3 regions of the Citricoccus sp. GCM10030269 genome follow, and region 3 is predicted to be linked to each of the others. Evidence: predicted binding sites of a transcription regulator. Region 3 holds the regulator's gene; each other region holds the start of a gene.
What was found. The regulator LexA, encoded in region 3, represses DNA repair genes until DNA is damaged. The targets are predictions, from matches to a motif close to TCGAACANNTGTTCGA.

Region 1 (6,338 bases), 390 kb from region 3:
GCACAGAGATCTTCGGGCCATAGAACGCTGCGCCACCCGGGTCGGGGACCAGTTGCAGTCCGGACGCCGTGGCGACCTCTTCCAGAGTTCGAGTGGCTTCATCCCATACTGAGTCCTCACCCACGTACTTCTCGGGGTTCTTGGTCGAGAGTTCAAGGTAGAAGTCGTTCAGCCCGTAGTCCTTGAGCAGATCGAGGACGAAGTTGAGCGTGGTGGTCAACTCCTCCTTCATCTGATCCTTGGTGCAGTAGATGTGTGCGTCGTCTTGGGTCATCCCACGGACACGCGTCAGCCCATGGACGACGCCAGACTTCTCGTATCGGTACACCTGCCCGAATTCGAACAGCCGCAGTGGCAGCTCCCGGTACGACCGCCCCCGCGAGGCGAAGATCAGGTTGTGCATGGGACAGTTCATCGGCTTGAGGTAGTAGTTCTGCCCCTGCTTGGTGATCTCGCCCGTGACGGGATCGCGCTGCTCGTCGATGTGCATGGGCGGAAACATGCCATCCGCGTACCAGTCCAGGTGGCCCGAGACCTCATAGAGGTTCTGCTTGGTGATATGCGGGGTGTAGACGAACTCGTAGCCGGCTTCGGTATGCCGCTTGCGTGAGTAGTCCTCCATCTCCTTGCGGATGATGCCGCCGCGAGGGTGGAACACCGGCAGACCGGAGCCCAGTTCATCCGGGAAGGAGAACAAGTCCATCTCGGCACCGATTTTGCGGTGGTCGCGGCGTTCGGCCTCGGCCAGCCGTTCCTGGTACGCCTTGAGGTCTTCCTTGCTGGGCCAGGCCGTTCCGTAGATGCGCTGCAACTGGCGGTTGTTCTCGTTGCCAAGCCAGTACGCCGCGGCCGTGCGGGTCAAGGCAAAGGCATTGGAGATCAGCTTGGTGTTCGGCAGATGGGGACCACGGCAGAGGTCACACCAGACGGTTTCGCCGGACTTGCGGTCGACATTGTCGTAGATGGTGATCTCGCCGGCGCCGACCTCGATGTTCGCGCCCTCGCCGACGGCGTCAGCATCGCTCTGTTTGCCCAGAAGCTCCAGCTTGTACGGTTCGTCGGCCATGGCCTCGCGGGCCTCGTCCTCGGTCACGACCCGACGGACGAAGGACTGAGTCGAGTTCACGATCTTCAGCATGAGCTTCTCGACCGCTTTAAGGTCGTCCGGGGTGAAGGGCTCCTCAACGTCGAAGTCGAAGTAGAACCCATCCTGAACGTACGGACCGATGCCCAGCTTGGCGTCCGGACGCAGTTGCTGCACCGCCTGAGCCATCACGTGAGCCGTGGAATGGCGGAGTACGTTGAGACCGTCCTCTTCCGAGATATCAACGCCAACGACGTCGGCACCGGCCGGAATCTGCCGGCTCAGATCCTGCAGTTCGCCATCAACACGCATCACCACGATGGTCTTCTGGCCGTCGAAAAGCTCAGTTCCGGTGGTGCCCGAGGTCACCTCCCGCGGCTCCGAGTTGACGGTGATGGTGATTTGCTCGTTCTGTGACGCCTCGGACACGGGCCGGTTCCTCCTCGGGTAGGGCTTCAAAGCTGGTGGCATACGGTGGCCACCGCCAGCCACCGGCCATTCTAGGGCAGTCATTGCATCGCACGGGTTGAAAAGACCAGTCACTCGGACTAGGCCGCTTCGCGGAGGTTGCCGGGGCGCCAGTATCTGTTGCGACGAGGACGCTGATCGGGATCGTGGTATCTGGCGGGGATGAACCACGGGATGCCGTTGCGGACAGAGATCTCCCATGCTCCGGTATGCACGGCGTGGTGATGATGAGAGCAGATCAGGACTCCGTTCTGCACGGACGTGGGCCCGCCATTCTCCCAATGCTGGATATGGTGAACTTCGCACCACGGAGCCGGAATTGAACAGCCGGGAGCCGCGCATCCACCATCCCTGGCCGCAATCGCCTGACGCAGTTTCTGACTGAACAACCGTTGGGACCGCCCGACATCAAGGATCTGACCCTCGCCGCCCAGAACGATGGGAATCAGATTCGCATCGCAGGCCCACTGCCGGATGGTCTGCGGGTTGATGGGACTGGTGTAGGACGCTGTTGAGATCGGTGACGCCGGCCGACTTTCTCGCAGACCCTCATCGACCTGTCTCCGAAGCGTCTCGTAGTCGATGGTGACCAATACCTGGGGGCGAGTCCCGCCGGTGGGGAGCTCATTGGATGAGGCCATAGCGAGGGCTCCGGTCAAGGCGCTGATCAGTCCGTCCAGTTCCTTCTGGGTGCGACTTCGCCCGTCCAACGCATCAGCGTGACCGCCAAAAGCGTCCGGTGCGCCCTGGCCTTCGTTGAGCTGAGCACGTCCTTCACCGAACCGAGCACGTCCTTCAGGTCCGCTGCCGTCCGCGCTTGGTGCTGGGTCGCCCGCCTGGCGGGCTGCCTGGCTGCCCGCCTGGTCGTGCTTCTGGCCGCCTGTCTTACTGCCTGCCTTGCTGCCTGCCTGGCTGTCCAACTGGCCGCGCACTTCACCATCGCGCTTGCGAGGGTTGGACGCCGCCGAAGCGATGGTCTTGAGTATCTCGTGCTGAGCATCGGTCGCCATGAGGGTCCACTTGTGCAGTCTGGCTGCACCCTTGCCGTGGTAGTACAGCCCCTGCGCGGCGTTGAGCTGTGCCTCGGTCGGTTCTGCGCCGTCAGGATCGACGAGGGCGTCGAAGCGCTGTCGCCAATACAGGCAGACCTTCTTCAACGTTTCAGGATCCACGTCTTGAGCCTGTGCTACGAGAAGTCTCTCCCCGCTTCCCACCAACTCGTCGACGTCGGTCATGTCGGCACCGGCCAGGGCAGCATCATGCCGAGCCGAAGAGAGGGCGTTGACCATGATGTCAGCAGCCGAAGCATCGATAGTGGCACTTCCCACTGCCTCAGCCACCGCCGGCATCGTGGGCGGCAACTCTTCGGCATGGTCGAAGCTGCGTGACGGCATGATGTGTGCAGCCCGCTGAATCCGTCGCTTGGCATCTCCACGATGGATTCTCAGTTGCACGCGAAGATAGTCTGCGGCATTGCGAAAAGCGCACTTGCCTTCGGGGATGCCCAGGATCTCGAGCCGGGCACGGTGTCGGTCGAAGACTCGCTCGGTGTGTCCGGCCAGCGATGTCTGAGCGGCGTCAACGGTGCGCGCCAGCTGTTCCACGCCTAATTGGAGCTCGGGCAATGTCCCTGCCGGAAGAGCTTCTTCGGCCGATGACTCACGAGGAACACCATCAAGCTCGCTCGGCTCACAGTCGGGATCACGATGATCAGTACCCCGAGGATCATGGTCCGGCGAGACCGGGAACCGGGGAATACCATCTAGCAGGCCGGACTCGTTGAGGCGGGAGGCCAACTCCGCAGCCATGTCCTGGGTCGAGGTCAACAAGTCAGCAGTATCCACTGCCGAGAGGTCGTTCGTATCCACAAGGGCCATAGTGCGCCTCCTCCCCGTCACTTCCCGTCTTTTCGTCAGGTGCGCTTTTCTCGTCGCCCGACTCCCGTTTTCTTAGTACATATATTCGACCATGAGGGGCGGACACGATAAGGCGGTGACTGCGCACTGTGGACCAAGGCGACTCATTATTTGGCTGTGGAGCAGCAGTAACAGCAGGCAGTATCTAGTAGCCAGGAGCCAGGAGCCAGTGTCAGGAGTGTGCGTCGAGATGCCGCACGAGATGGTGGTTGCGCTGCGCGATCAGGCGTCTCAAATAGGGAACCAGCACCAGCCGTTCCGCCATCCGACCGAATACTGGAGAAGCTACGGTAATGTTGTCGGTCATGACCGTCTGCCTTGACGGTTCAGAGTCTGGCGACTGCTCGAAGGTATGAACGTGTCGGAATGCAGCGAATGGCCCGGACGTCTGCTCGTCCACGAACCGGTGAGGTCGCTCCAGGGCGGTGATGCGCGAGGTCATCGTGAACCACAGCCCGAAGTGCCGAGCACGCCAGGTCACGGTCTCACCCAGACCGATCTGCCCCGAGGTCACTCCGGCAATGGCCTGTTCCCCGGACTTCGCCATAGAACCGAGATGTTCATCGATACTCAGGGACAGATCGAAGAGACGTTCTGCCGCATGCCGCGTCCGAGTGATGACGGTGAAGGTGCTGGTCATAGACCGATCATCGCAGCCACGACACTGGATATCTCCCCGTGACTTTTCCGGCTGTCCCGCGGCTTTGCTCCCCCGCCGTTACTCCTCCAGCCCTACTCCTCCGGAGTCGGCAACAGTTCCCAGGTCTCAGGATGCGGCACGGGAACGGGACGGCGGGTGGCGCCGTCATGGCTCGCCTTGGCGGCCCAGACGCCCATGTCATGGTGGGGAACGTCGGGAACGGACGTGCCGGCGTCGGGAAGGTGGGGTGAGCTGGCGGTAGCCCCGACGGTACGCCGAGCTCCACCGGTGTCCTGTTGCTGGGCCGCTGAAGAGTCCACCGGCCCCCACGGCACCGCAGCCCCGGCCCTGCTCCGATCACGGCGCAGCCAGGCCCTCCACTGTTCGCGTGTGCTGTCCAGATAGTCCGGATCCGGCAGCATCTCCGGCCGATGCAGATCCCACGCACGGATGGCCTGCAGGCTGATCGCCTTCGGGCCGGTGCGACGCGTGGTGCCCTCGATCAACATCAGCCGCGCCGAGAAGAGCATTTCTCCGGTCTCGTGCTGGGCCTCCGTGAAGAAGGAGGCGTCCACACATCCTGTCCCGTCGTCCACGGAGATGAACACGACACGCTTGCCACTGCGCATGGGCGGAGTCTGCGTCGCCACACGCACCCCGGCCACCAGTACTCGAGACTGAGACCTCAGGGAGAGCAATTCCGACGCCGGCGTCACCCCGAGCGCGTCCAGGTACGGGCGGTGCGACTCCATCAGATGCGCGGTGGTGTCCATCGCGGTCAAGTCGAGCTCGGTGCGCACCTTTTGATCGCGACTCGGATCCGGGAACATCGGCACGATGGTGGCCGCCTCAGTGTCCGGCAGATCCAGGGACAGCTGCCCGTCCACCTGGCGCTTCCCCGTGCTGCGTCGGTGTCCGGTGGGGTGGTGTCCCAACGCCGATTTCGCCGAACCACCGGCATGCTGCAACTCGAGATGATGGACCAGGTCAGTGCGCGACGCTCCGCCCGGCGGCAGCAGACTGTCCAGCGCCCCGAGTTGGGCGAGACGTTCAAGATTGCGTCTGGTGGGACGGGCACGGTCACGCACATCGGCCAACGAGACGTACGGCTGCCCAGCCACGATCCGCTTGATCTCTGCCTCGCTCAGGCCGGACAGCGCGTTCAGCGCGATCCGAATACCCCACCGGCCGGCGTCGTGATGTTCCGGATGTGCAGGAACCCACTCCATGCGGAACCGATCCGTGGAGGCATTGATGTCCACCGGCAACACCGGAATGCCCAGGCGTCGAGCCTCGGCGATCATCAGCCGGCGGGGGTACATCCCCGGGTCGTGCTCGAAGATGCCCGCCAGGAAGGCCTCGGGGTAATGGGTCTTGAGCCACGCTGAATGGTAGGTCGGCACGGCGAACGCCGCTCCATGCGCCTTGCAGAAGCCGAACGACCCGAAGGCTCTGAGCGTTGCCCACACTTCGTCGACGACCGTCGCCGGATAACCCCTGGCCACTGCTGCGGACCGGAAGAACGCCTCCACCCGATCTTCCTGCGGCCCTCCGATCTGGCGTCGGAACTCATCGGCCTTCGCCAGTCCGCATTCGGTCATCGTGTCCAAGGTCCGCAGCACTTGTTCGTGGAACACGGTCACCCCGTGGGTCTCAGCGAGCACGGCTTCGAGGTCTGGATGGGGATACCGGGCCTCGGAGAAGCCGTGGCGTTGTTCAAGGAACGGTCGCACCATGTCCGATTGCATGGGCCCCGGACGGAACAGGGAGATGTCGATGATGAGATCGTTGAACTCGGTCGGCGCCATCTTCCCGAGCAGTTCCCGCTGGCCCGGGGACTCGATCTGGAAAACGCCCAGGGTGTGAGTCGTCCGGATCATGTCAAAGGTCGGCTCATCATCCAGAGGCACCTGTTCGAGATCGACCTGTGTTCCCGTGGTGCGCTCGATCTCCTGCAGGGTATAGGCGATGGTCGACTGCATCCGCACCCCGAGGACGTCGAGCTTGAGCATGCCCATGGGGTCCATGTCGTGCTTATCGAACTGGCTCATCGGCAGATCGATTCCCGAGGGTTGCACGGGAGTCCGGTCGAGCAGTGTCGCATCGCCGAGGATGACCCCGCACGGGTGCATGGCGATGTGCCGCGGCAACCGGTCCAGCCGTTCGGTCAGATCCACTAACAGATCCAGTTGCTGCTGCCCTGCGGCCCGCCCGGATTCGACCTGCTCAG
Region 2 (6,338 bases), on a different contig from region 3:
CCCTCCAAGCAACCGCCGCCATACGTGCCCGGTATGGATGCCGCCGGGATTCTCGAGGAGATCGGCCCGGGAGTGCAGACCGATCTGTCCGTTGGTGACCGCGTGATGGCCATCGTCCTGCCTCGCGGATCCCATGGGGCGTATGCGGAGAAGGTCGCCGTGCCGGCCGACTCCGTGGTCGCCGCTCCGCGAGACACCAGTCACGCCGAGGCCTCGACCCTGCCCATGAACGGACTCACGGCCCGGCGGTCCCTGGACATGCTGGGACTGGAGCCCGGCAGTACTCTCGTCGTGACCGGCGCCGCGGGGGCCATGGGCGGTTATGCCGTTCAGTTGGCCAAGGCCGACGGGCTGTTCGTTATCGCCGACGCCGCGGAGAAGGACGAGACGCTGGTCTCGGACTTGGGGGCCGACGTCGTGCTGCGCCGTGGTGAAGGCTTCGCCGAGCGGGTCCGAGAGCGCTATCCCGACGGCGCCGACGCGGCGATCGATGCGGCTCTGCTGCTGGACGCCGTCGCCCCGGCCGTGAAGGACGGCGGAACGATCATCACCCTGCGCGGCCAGGAGGGCACCCCCGAACGGGACGTCGTGTTCCGGCCCGTCTTCGTGGCCGAGTACGCCACCGAGCACGAGAAGCTGGACACGCTGCGCCGTCAGGCCGAGGACGGCACCGTGACGCTCCGCGTGGCCGAGGTGTTGCCCAAGGAACAGGCACCCGAGGCCCATCGCCGGTTGGACGCCGGGGGAGTGCGCGGTCGGCTCGTCCTGGAATTCTGAGCTGCTCTATACAAACCTCTAACCGAGGTCGAAACCGTCGAAGCTCGGCTCGTCCGCGTACCCCTGACCTCGTGAGCGCAGGAATTCCCCGACGACGGCGGCTCCCAGATCTTGAGGGTCCGGTGCCACGACGCGTCCGCCCACCCGGCGAGCCATCGCCGCCAGGAAGCGTTCCAGTCCGGGATCGCTGCCCAGTCGAAAGAACGTGGATTCCGTTCCGAGGCGACCCACCCGGTCGAGCTCGGCCACCGTGGCCCGGAGCGTCTCGGGTTCAGGCGGGTACGAGAACCAGGCCTCGGGTCCTGCCGGGCCGTGCGGCATGAGGTGGGCGGTGGGCTCGCCGTCGGTGACCACCAACAGGACGGGCTGCTTGGTGGGGTGCTGCCGGAAGAACCGGCTGGCCAACAGCAGCCCGTGGTGCAGGTTCGTGCCCTGTTCCCGCAGTGGGGGCAGTGACGTCAGTTCTCCGATGTCCACTCTTTGGGCGTAGCGGCCGAAATTGATCAGTTGCAGCTGGTCGCCCCGGAATCGGGTGGAGACCAGATGGTGCAGGGCGAGCGCGGTCCGCTTCATCGGCACCCACCGCCCCTCCGCGGCCATCGAGAACGAGGTGTCCACCAGCAGGGCGACCGCCGCTTGGGTGCGGGCCTCCGTCTCCTGGACTTCGACGTCGCCGACCTGGATCGACAGGCCCGCTCTCGGGTCGAGTCCCTCCGCGGCTGTGCGGCCGATGGCGTTGGTGATGGTCTTGGTGACGTCCCACGGCTCGATGTCCCCGTATTGCCACGCGCGGCTGGATCCGGTGAGTTCCCCGGCGGCGCCGGAGTGGCGTGTGTCGCGCTGACCCTGACGGCCGGAGAGGCGGCCGGCGGCGTCCTTCAACAGGGACTTGCCGAGTTTCCGCATGGCCCTCGGAGACAATTTCAGGTCCCCGTCGGTGCCGCGTCGCAGCAGATCGCTGTCCCGGAGGGCCTTCTCCAGCTGCGTCAGAGTTCGAGCGTCGACGGCGGCGTCATCGCCGAGCTGGCGGGCCAGCTTGTCCACGTCCACGTCGTCCAGCACCGACCCGGGATAACCCTGGGAGAGCTGTTCGGCCAGCTCGTCGAGGTCGGCCAGGTCCTGCAGCACCCCGGTGCCGTCACCGAGACCGAGGCCCTGATCGCCGTCGAACTGCTCCGATCCGGTCCAATCCTCACCGGGGCGCAGCCCTTGGAGGTTCGCGTCGAGGCGGTTCAGCTGCTCCATGAGCTCCGGCGAGCCGAACGCCTGGGCGGAGAGGGCCATGAGCTCTTCGCGCTGTTCCGGGGACATGGAACGGAGCATGCGCTGGGCCGCCGCTGACCGTTGAGCAAGGGTGTCGATCAGTTCGTCGATGTTCTCCGGGTTCTCCGGGAACTGGTCGCCGTGCTTGGACATGAAGTTGTCGAAATCAGCAGCGGTGTCCTCACCGCGCGAGTGCTTGTCGAGAAGCTGGTTGAGGTCGCGAAGCATCTCGGCGATGGCCGCTCGATCCTCATCGGTGGCGTTCTCCATGGCGTTCTTCATCCCGGCGAACCGCTGGTCCAGCATCTCCCGGCCGAGGAGATCCTTGATGTCCTCGTAGCGTTGCCGGGCCGTGTCTGACTGCCAGTCGTAGCCGGACAGCTCGGTCACGGCAGCGGCGGTCGACGGCGGCAGGTTCTGCAGCTGCATCTCCCGGAAGGACCGGTCGGTGTCGTCCATCCGAATGTCCCGGGCCAGCTGCTTGCGCTCTTCCAGCACGGCCTCGTCCAAAAGCCTCTTGGCCTCCTGCAACGTTCCGTCGAGCCGGTGACGGCCGAGGAGCTCTCGACGTCGTTGCTGTACCCGGCCGGCGAGATCGTCCAGCCCCGGCATGTCGCGGCCGCCGCGGCGGAGGAACTCGCGCAGCGCCTGTTCGGGGGAGTACCCCGCCATGACGTCCTCCGCGACCGCGTCCAGGGCTTCGGAGAGGTCGATGGGCGGGGCCAGCGGATCCGGACCGCCGGTGTACCGGCCGTAGCGGGAAGAGCCGTGGCGGGGCGAGTAGCGGGAGGAACGGGGGGAGGGATTGCGAGGGTTCATGATGCCTCCTTACCGAGGCTGTCGAGCCATCGGACGTCGGCCGGCGAGCGTCGGGGTGGCGCCGTCGCGTTCACCTGCCACTTTACGACGTCGGCCGTCCGGCGTCGCGTGTTCGTCCGGTGGGGTCTGGTGCCGCCGAGTCCAGCGGGTTCGACCGCCGATAGATCACCATCTGCCGGCAGGTATCGACGTGCCCGGCTTCCGCACATCCGCCCGGCTTCCGCACATCCGCCCGGCTCCTGCACACCCGCCCGACTCCTGCACACCCGCCCGACTCGCGACCGTTCTCCACAGTTTGCTCTGCGGTCCTTATCGTGTCCGAAGGGTGTGTTCGAATATATGTACTAGAGCGAGACGGTGCGCGGCAGTAGCAGACAGCGCGAGGCAGCGCAGCAACGGCACGCAACGGACAGCAGCGGCCGGCAGCGGCCGGCATGAGGCAGCACGAGGCGAGGAGGTGGCGGGAATGGTGACCGTGAATACGGACGAGCTGTCGTCGGTGAGTACTGCCGCGCTCCTTTCCTGCGCCCAGACGATGGCTGCAGAGTTGGCCGCCCGTGCGACCGATCCGGAGTGGCTGAACACTGTCGAGTCGTTCCAGCCCGGGGCGGACCACGATGGCGACGGAGCGCTCGATCGTTCCGGCGAGTGGGGCATGTATGCCGGTGCCGACAGTCCTGGCCACCATGATCTGACGTCCTATGAGGGGCACGCCGATGTGAGGCCTGTCGATGAGGGGTCTGTCGATGAGGAAGGTGACGGGCGAACTGATGACGCGGGAACCGGTGACGCGGGAATCGACGCAACTCCGCCGGAAGGGTCGTTGCCCATGGTCCAGTTGGGCGTCGAGCAGCTGGCCAGGTCAGTCGATGCCATCCGCACCGCGCTCGCAGGGCACACCGATCGTCTCTTCGACCAACACGAGACGCGGCAGGAGATCCTCGGCATCGCACCGGGAAAATGTGCCTATCGCAATGCCGCGGAATACCTCCAGGAGCATTTACGGATTCATCGGCGAGAGGCGCAGCGGCGAATTCGGCGTGCCGGCCAGGTGATGGCCACGAAACATCTGGACCAGTCGGGAACGATCGCTCCCAAGATGCCGTTCGCCGCCGAAGTCGTCGATCACGGGCAGGCGGACGTCTCAGCCGTCGACATGGTCGTCGAGACTCTCACGTCCGCCCGGCAGGATGCGTCGCGAGCCGGTGCGCCGGGGCACCTGGTGGATCAATTGCTGCACGACGGTGAACAGGTGCTCGTCGCTCAGGCCAGGGATGTGGACCCGCAGACGCTGAAAAAGATCTGCGCCTATTGGCGTCAACGTTTCGATGCGGTGGCCGATCCGGATGGGACCGAGCCGACGGAGGCCCAGGCCAACGCCGCTCAGGGGCTCTTCTATCACGGCCGTGGGGAAGCCGAGTTGCATCGGTGGTCACTGTTGGCCACTGACGCCCAGCATGAGGTTCTCAAGACGGTCGTGTCTGCGGCGTCCAATCCCCGCAGGACCGAGCAGCAGCCTGGCGAGGGCTCAGCGACGTGGGGTGAACACGTGGACGAAGCAGAACCCCTGGACGGGCGGAGTCGTGCGCAACGAGAGCTGGATGGGCTGGTCAGCGCCCTCAGCGGTGCCCTGGCCCTCGTCCGTCCCAGCTCCACCCGTCTCAGTTCGACCCGTCTCAGCTCGACCCGTCCCGGCTCCGCCCGTGCAGGCTCCACACCTCGCGGCGACCAAGACTCAACCGCGCCTCATAGGACGTGCGTTCAACCCGGTACGGGCAACGCCCCGCCCGGCGCAGACGCGGCCCTACCTGGCGCAGACGCGGCCCTACCTGGCGCAGATGCGGCCCTACCTGGTGCGGTCAGTCACGTGCCGGGTGCGGCCGGCCTGCTCCTGCCCGACGTCGGCGGGGGAGGTGCCCGACCACAGGTGCTGGTCACCATTGATTACGAGACGCTCAGCGGACAGCTGGCGAATGCGAGTGGCCACCCCACGGATCGGCTACTGGCTTCGACTGCCTACGGAGGGCCGGTCAATCCACAGACCATCCGGACGCTGGCCTGCGACGCAGACCTGATCCCCGTGGTCCTCGGAGGCCAAGGCGAAGTGCTGGATGTCGGCCGGTCTCAACGCCTTTTCAGTCGGAAACTCAGACGCGCCATCACCGCGCGGGACGGAGGATGCGCGGCACCAGCGTGTTCGATTCCGGCACCCTGGTGCGAGGTCCACCACATCGAACACTGGGAGCATGGTGGGCCCACGTCAGTCGAGAACGGGGTCATGCTCTGTTCTCATCACCACCACACCGTTCATAACGGAGCCTGGCGGATTGACGTTCGCGGTGGGATTCCGTGGTTCATCCCGGCCCGCTACCACGACCCGTATCAGCGGCCACGCCGAAACCTCTACTGGCGGCCGGGCGATCTGCCTGAGGCCGCATGAGGCGGCCCGAAGCGGCCCGAAGCGGCCCGAGGCGGCCTGAAGGGGCCTGAAGCGGCCCGAGGCGGCCCGAGGCGGTCTGGTGTGGCCCGGGGTGGGCTGAAGCGCCAGGGTAGGACTGACTCGCCCGACCTGGCGGCAGGCTCTTCCTCAGCCGTATACCGTTTCTCCGTCACCGGATTCCTTCGAGAGTTCACGGGCCAAGTACAGCCCCTCGAGGGCCAGCTCGATGGCGCCAGCACGCTGCCCATCAGAGGCAGCCGAGGTCTCCGAGTCGGCACCGGCCAACCGTGCGGCAATCTCGTCGTACAGCTGCGGGTCGTCCAACTCCGGAAGATCGGCGAGGAACTCAGCGGCGGTGACGCGTTCACCGGTCGTCGTGGTCCGGCGTCCGTCGAAAGCCTCGACGAGGGGAGTGAAATCCAATCCGCCGAAGTGCTCACGTACGGCTTGTGCAGTGGCCGTGCGCAGCAGGTGTTCGAGGATGTCCTCCTCGCGGCCCTCTTCTCCGGATTCGAACTCGATCTTGCCGCCCAAAACCTCGACGGCCGACTCCACGTCCACCAGCCGGGCCACCGGATCGTCATGGCGTGCGGTGGCCCGGTGTCGAGCGGCCGCTGCAATCGTCTCGGCACCGGCGATCGCGAAGCGAGCCGAGACTCCGGAGGCCTGATTGACCGCGCTGGAGGACCGCAAGGCCCGAGTGAACCGGGCCAGGATCTCCAGGATGACCTCCGGAACCTCTGCCGTGAGGTTGGCCTCTTGCCGGATCACGGAGATCTCGTCGTCGATTTCAATCGGGTAATGAGTACGGATCTCGGCGCCGAAACGGTCCTTGAGTGGCGTGATGATGCGGCCACGGTTGGTGTAATCCTCCGGATTGGCCGATGCCACGACCAGCACGTCCAAGGGCAGTCGCAGTACATAGCCGCGCACCTGAATGTCCCGCTCCTCCATGACATTGAGCAGGGCGACCTGGATCCTCTCGGCCAGGTCCGGCAGCTCGTTGAGGGCGACGATGCCGCGATTGGCCCGCGGGACC
Region 3 (6,338 bases):
GCCGACGCCGCCGACCCCGTGGTCTTGGCCCGGCTGCGCCAACGCGAACCGCGTTCCGTGGTGGTCTCGGCCCGGACCGGCGAGGGCATCGAGGAACTGCAGCAAGCCATCGCGGACGCCATTCCTCGACCGAATGTGGCCCTGGATCTGCTGATCCCGTTCACTCACGGTGAGGTGGTCTCGAGGCTGCATTCACCCGACGCGGACATCATCTCCGAAAGCTATGAAGCCGAGGGAACGCGTCTGCGAGTGCTGGTGCGGGAGGACATCGCCGACGACCTGCGCCGGTTCGCCGTCCGTGAGTCCGCTGGCGGACAGGAGCGCGCCGAAGCATGACGGAGACGGTCCAGGACGTCGCCGTCGCCGAGCCCCGCACCGACGGCGAACGGGAGGCCCTGCGCCTGCTGGACGCCGCCGTCGAGGCCACCGGCGGTCAGCACCGCGAAGGTCAGCGGCGCATGGTCGTCGAGGTGATGCGCTCCCTCGAAACGGGCCACCACCTGCTCGTCCAGGCCGGCACCGGCACCGGCAAGTCGTTGGCCTACCTGATCCCGGCGCTGCAGCACGCCCTCGAGGCCGACCAGCCCGTGGTCGTGGCCACCGCGACGCTCGCCCTGCAGGCGCAGATCATGCGGCGGGACGCGCCGAAACTGTTGACGGCCTTGGAGAACGAGCTGCCCCGAGAGATGTCCGTCGCGCTGGTCAAGGGGCGCTCGAACTATCTGTGCAAGCACAAGATCGAGGGCGGCTTCCCGGAGGAGGACGGTCAGACGCTGTTCGGTCTGGCCGACGACGGCGACGTCCTGTCCGCCGGTGACAGCGGCCCGAGCAGTCCGCTGGGCCGCGAAGTCCTGCGTCTGCGCAGCTGGGCGGAGGAGACCGACACCGGAGACCGGGACGACTTGGACCCGGGTGTCACCGACCGCGCCTGGCGCCAGGTCTCGGTCTCCGCCGTCGACTGTCTGGGCGCCCAGAAGTGCCCGATGGCCGCAGAGTGCTTCTCGGAGAAGGCTCGTAGCCAGGCCGGTGAGGCCGACGTGGTGGTGACCAATCACGCCATGCTGGCCATCAGCGCCTTCGAGGGACTGGCCGTGCTGCCCGAGTATGACGCCGTGGTGGTGGACGAGGCCCATGAGCTCCAAGACCGGGTGACCGGAGCCGTGACCGGACAACTGTCCGGTGGCATCGTCCAGGCAGCGGCGGCCTCGGCCCGGAAACACACGGCCATCGCCGTTGAGCCGTTGATGCAGGCCGGTGTGGCCCTGGACGCCGCGTTCACCGCCACACCGACCGGGCTGGTACCGCGAGGCCCGGACGAGGTGCAGCAGAACGCTCTGCGTGCCGTGCGGGACGCGGCCCGGCAGGGACTGAGTGATTCCAAACCCAGCGGGGGCTCCTCGGACTCCGGCGCCGACGGCGGCCGCCAGATGGCGCGTTCCCGCATGCAGGAGGTCCTCGACGTCGCCGAGCGGATGCTGGACGCCGTGCCGGAGACCTCACACCCGGAGGTGCTGTGGGCCTCTCGTCCCGGCCATTTCGAGCCCGGGACCGGATGGGTGCCCGGGGACGAGTCGGCTGCCCCGGTGCTCTATGTGGCTCCCTTGTCCGTGGCGGGGAAGCTCCGCGAAGGACTCTTCGGTCAGGCGACCGCCGTCTTGACCTCCGCAACCCTCGCGATCGGCGAATCATTCAACCCGGTGGCTGGGTCCCTCGGTCTGCTCGGTGACGGCGCGCCACGGTGGACCGCCATCGACGTCGGCAGCCCCTTCGACTATCCGCGGCAAGGAGTCCTCTACGTGGCCCGCCACTTGCCGAAGCCGGGGCGCTTCGCCGCGCCGGAGAGCTACGACGAACTCGAGGCCCTCTTGAGCGCCTCCGGTGGCGGCGCGCTGTGCCTGTTCTCCTCCAAACGTGCCGCCGAGGATGCGGCGGCCGAGATGCGCACGCGTCTGGGCCCGAAGCCGACCATCCTGTGTCAGGGGGACACCACCCTCAGCGCCTTGGTGCGGCAGTTCGCCGAGGAGAGGGACACCTGCCTGTTCGGGACGATGAGCCTGTGGCAGGGAGTCGACGTGCCGGGCGACGCGTGTCGCCTGGTGGTCATCGACCGGATTCCGTTTCCGCGGCCCGACGATCCGCTGGCCACGGCGCGGTCCCGTGACATCAGCCGTCACGGTGGAAACGGATTCATGGCCGTCTCGGCCACTCACGCCGCCGTCCGCCTGGCCCAGGGAGCCGGCCGGCTCATTCGGACCGGAACCGACCGCGGTGTGGTTGCCGTGCTGGACTCCCGGCTGGCGAGTGAACGGTACGGTTCGTTCCTGCGTTCGACCCTGCCCGAGTTCTGGCCGACCACCGATCCCGCCGTGGTGCGCGGGGTGCTGTCACGACTCCACAAGGCCGGCGACTGACGCCGTCAGGAGTGATCAGGACTGCAGCACCTCGAGGGCCTCGACGGTGCGGATGGCCCGCCATTCGAGACCCTGAGCCGGGCTCCACGCGGGCCAATCCACGGTCCAGCCCCCGTCGGGCCGCTGGCCGGACGCCAGTCGGTAACGATCAGCCACGAGGGCATCGCGGGGCAGCAGTCTCTCGGGCAGATCTGAGGGATAGGGAACCTGCCAGGGGTTGTGCAGCAGGTCCAGTGGCAGGATCTTCTCGTCCGCAGCTCCGCCCTCGACGGGAAGGGCTCCGTCCGTCTCCAGCCGTGCACGGAGTGAATCCAGCACGGGGCGGGACAGCGACGGATCCGCCGCGAGATAGCGCAATGCGTACTTGGACTCGTACGCCGGCAGACTCCCGCTCGTGGAGAGACGATGACGGCACCAGTCCGCCGCTGCGGCTGACCAGCCGCCCGTGAAACCGGTCAAGAGCGCGGCCGCGGCAAAACCGAAGGTCAGGTGGGAGCCTCCGGGGGCAGCGGTCACCCACGGTGCGTGTGGCCATTCCAAGGACGGGGTCGTCACGAAGGGGATGGACCCGTCCTGTTCGGCGATGGAGGCCGCCCACTCGAGGCCGGCTCTGACCCACGGATGATCGACGAGCCCCCATCCCGCCATCAGGTCCAGTGCCGCCAGCGTCGAGAGGGGTTCACTGCGCGGAGAGCGCACGTCCGGCTCCAGCGCATGGCCGAACCCGCCGTCGGGATTCCGATGGGCCCCCAAGGCGGCCAGGACGCCCTCGTGACCGCCGCCGTGCAAGAGGAGTTCGATCCGACGCCGCTCCAGGAGCCGGCCGTGGGTGAACACGAACTCCTCGGCGTCCGCGACGCGGATTCCCGACGGAAAAGGACGGAGATTCACTGGCGTCAGAGGGCTCGCAGGACGGTGACGACCTTGCCCATCACGGTGGCGTCATCTCCGAGGATCGGCTCATACGCAGAGTTCTGCGGGAGCAGCCACGTGTGACCGTCACGCTGGCGGAAGGTCTTCACGGTCGCCTCGTCGTCCAGAAGTGCGGCCACGATGTCCCCGTTCTGTGCGTTCTTCTGCTGCCGCACCACGACCCAGTCGCCGTCGCAGATCGCCGCGTCCACCATGGAATCGCCCGAGACCTTCAGCATGAACAGTTCGCCCTCACCGGTGAGCTGGCGGGGGAGCGACATGACGTCCTCCACCTGCTGGTCGGCCAGGATCGGTCCACCGGCGGCGATCCGGCCCACGAGCGGAACGGGCACGGCATCGCCCTCGGAGGCGCCGGTGTGCAGGGTGGCCACGGTCGCGGTGTGGTCAGCAGCAGGTGACTCCAACGGCTGAAGGTCCGCGTTCAGCGCCACACCGTTCTCGTCAAGCAGCACCTCCATGGCGCGCGGGCGTCCCGGATCTTTGCGCAGGTATCCCATCCGCTCCAACTGACCGAGCTGGTGGGTGACCGAGGACAGTGAGGCCAAGCCGGCGGCATCGCCGATCTCTCGCATGGACGGCGGATAGCCGTGTTCGGAGATGGCTGTGCGGATGGAGGCGAGAATCGTCCGCTGGCGTGCCGTCAGGGGGCGGACGCTCGGCTCGTGCGGGGATGCCGGTTCGGGAGAGGCGTTCCGGGGGGCCATACGACCATCCGTTCTTATCGTGTCCGTCGGGCTTGGTGGAGTGCTTCTGACGGTACCGGAGTCGGATCGTCGATTCAAAGATATGTTCGAATTTTTCTTGGCGTGTTTCGAACAGGCGTGCTAGACATGAACACAGAGCACTCGAACACACGTTCTAGGTGGCCCGATCGCCGGGCGGAAAGGCAGAAGAGCATGAGCACTGCAGCATCAGCATCGACCAGCACCGCCGGCTTCACCGGATTCCACCTGAATCGCCGTGGCCGCCTTCTCTTCCTCGGCATCCCCGTGCTCCTCGTGGCCGCACTTGCAGCAGCTGCGGCCGTCTTCTTCGGCGCCAACAGCATGGCGCCCGCGGCGGCCTCGGACGGCGCGGGCGGTACCGCGGTCGAGTCGGTGACCGTGAACTACGGGGACACGTTGTGGACGATCGCCGGGCGAACGGCACCGGAGGCACCCCGGAACGAGACCATTCTGCGCATCGGTGAGTTGAACGACCTCAACGGATCCGAGCTCCAGCCCGGACAGGTGCTGTTCGTGCCGGTGTCGTCTGCGGCCAACTAGAATGGGTCGGTGAGTTATTCGGACGCCCCCTCCACGCCAGATGCCCTGGCCGCACTACCGTTGCGAGAGAACCTGCGCGGACTGAGTCCCTACGGTGCTCCGCAGTTGGATGTGCCCGTCACGTTGAACACCAACGAGAACACCCATCCGGTGCCGGACGAGGTCGTGGCGGCCATCCGTGATTCCGTCACCCAAGCTGCATCCAGCCTCAATCGCTATCCGGACCGAGAGTTCACCGGACTGCGCCAGCGGTTGGCCGAATATCTGGGGTACGGGCTGACCGAGAACCACGTCTGGGCAGCCAATGGTTCCAACGAGATCCTCCAGCAGTTGCTGCAGGCGTTCGGCGGCCCGGGGCGCACGGTGATGAGCTTTCCCCCCACCTACTCGATGTATCCCTTGCTCGCCGCGGGGACGGACACCTCGTATCTGTCTGGGCTGCGCGGACCGGGATTCTCGCTGACGGCCGAATCGGCTGCGGCTCAGGTGGCGGAGCGTGAGCCGAATCTTGTCTTGCTGTGTTCGCCCAACAACCCGACCGGCACAGCCTTGGGCCTGGACGTCGTCGAGGCGGTCTACGCCGCCACCGAGTCATTCAAAGGCATGGTCATCGTGGACGAGGCCTACGCGGAATTCGCCCTGGCTGGAACCGAATCAGCGCTGTCACTGCTGCCGGGACGGCCGCGCTTGGTGGTCACCCGCACCATGTCCAAGGCATTCGCCCTGGCTGGAGCCCGCTTGGGTTACCTCGCCGCCGCCCCCGAGGTCTCCGACGCGTTGCGGCTGGTCCGACTGCCGTATCACCTCTCCGCTGTCACGCAGGCGACCGCCATCGCCGCCCTGGAGCACTACGGGGTGCTGCTGGAGAACGTGGAGGACATCAAGCGCCAGCGCGACCGGATCGTCGAGGGGCTCAAGGGTATCGGCCTCGAGCCAGCGGTCTCGGATTCGAACTTCGTCTTCTTCGGTGGACTGGATGACGCCCACGCCACCTGGCAGGCATTGCTGGATCGCGGAGTCCTGGTGCGCGACGTCGGCATCCCGCACCACTTGCGCGTCACGGCCGGGACCGAGGCGGAGACCACGGCCTTTCTCGACGCCATGGCCGACGTGATCGGTAGACTGGACCACCGGTCCCCACAACCGTTCCCCACCACTGATCGACCAGCGAGGAGCTGAGCCGCCATGGGCGCAGAGCTGATCTCCGGACGCACAGCCCGGATGCAGCGCACCACCAGTGAATCCGATGTCTACGTCGAGATGAATCTGGACGGAACCGGCACCTCGGAGATCTCGACCTCCGTGCCGTTCTATGACCACATGCTCACGGCGTTGTCCCGGCACTCGCAGATCGACCTCTCCGTCCGGGCCACCGGGGACGTGGAGATCGACGTGCACCACACCGTCGAGGACGTCGCCATCACGCTCGGTGAGGTACTCAAGACGGCGTTGGGCGACAAGCGGGGCATCCGCCGCTTCGGCGAGGCCTCGGTGCCGCTGGACGAGGCCCTGGCGCGCGCCGTCGTCGACGTCTCCGGCCGGCCGTACCTCGTCCACCAGGGCGAGCCCGAAGGACAGCAGTATCACCTCATTGGCGGGCACTTTACCGGGTCCATGACGCGCCACATCTTCGAGGCGATCACGTACCATGCCTCGATCTGCCTGCACATGGACCTCGTCCGCGGCCGGGATCCCCACCACATCGTGGAGGCTCAGTTCAAGGCATTCG

Region 1: a site for LexA is predicted at 3,503-3,518, ahead of ACFQQD_RS09235 (DUF222 domain-containing protein). Genes of this name have one in related genera too.
Region 2: a site for LexA is predicted at 3,191-3,206, ahead of ACFQQD_RS00275 (DUF222 domain-containing protein). Genes of this name have one in related genera too.

What each region holds. Positions count from the first base shown of each region.
Region 1 covers NZ_JBHTCV010000005.1:451,880-458,217, forward strand. Annotated here, with positions in the region: gene thrS (threonine--tRNA ligase) at 1-1,513, opposite strand, end outside; gene ACFQQD_RS09235 (DUF222 domain-containing protein) at 1,633-3,429, opposite strand; gene ACFQQD_RS09240 (cyclase) at 3,641-4,108, opposite strand; gene ACFQQD_RS09245 (DNA polymerase III subunit alpha) at 4,201-6,338, opposite strand, start outside.
Region 2 covers NZ_JBHTCV010000001.1:55,325-61,662, reverse strand. Annotated here, with positions in the region: gene ACFQQD_RS00285 (NADP-dependent oxidoreductase) at 1-777, shown strand, start outside; gene ACFQQD_RS00280 (VWA domain-containing protein) at 796-2,859, opposite strand; gene ACFQQD_RS00275 (DUF222 domain-containing protein) at 3,326-5,299, shown strand; gene ACFQQD_RS00270 (sigma 54-interacting transcriptional regulator) at 5,447-6,338, opposite strand, start outside.
Region 3 covers NZ_JBHTCV010000005.1:840,586-846,923, reverse strand. Annotated here, with positions in the region: gene hflX (GTPase HflX) at 1-336, shown strand, start outside; gene ACFQQD_RS11040 (ATP-dependent DNA helicase) at 333-2,411, shown strand; gene ACFQQD_RS11035 (hypothetical protein) at 2,427-3,302, opposite strand; gene lexA (transcriptional repressor LexA) at 3,308-4,048, opposite strand; gene ACFQQD_RS11025 (LysM peptidoglycan-binding domain-containing protein) at 4,241-4,609, shown strand; gene ACFQQD_RS11020 (histidinol-phosphate transaminase) at 4,619-5,788, shown strand; gene hisB (imidazoleglycerol-phosphate dehydratase HisB) at 5,795-6,338, shown strand, end outside.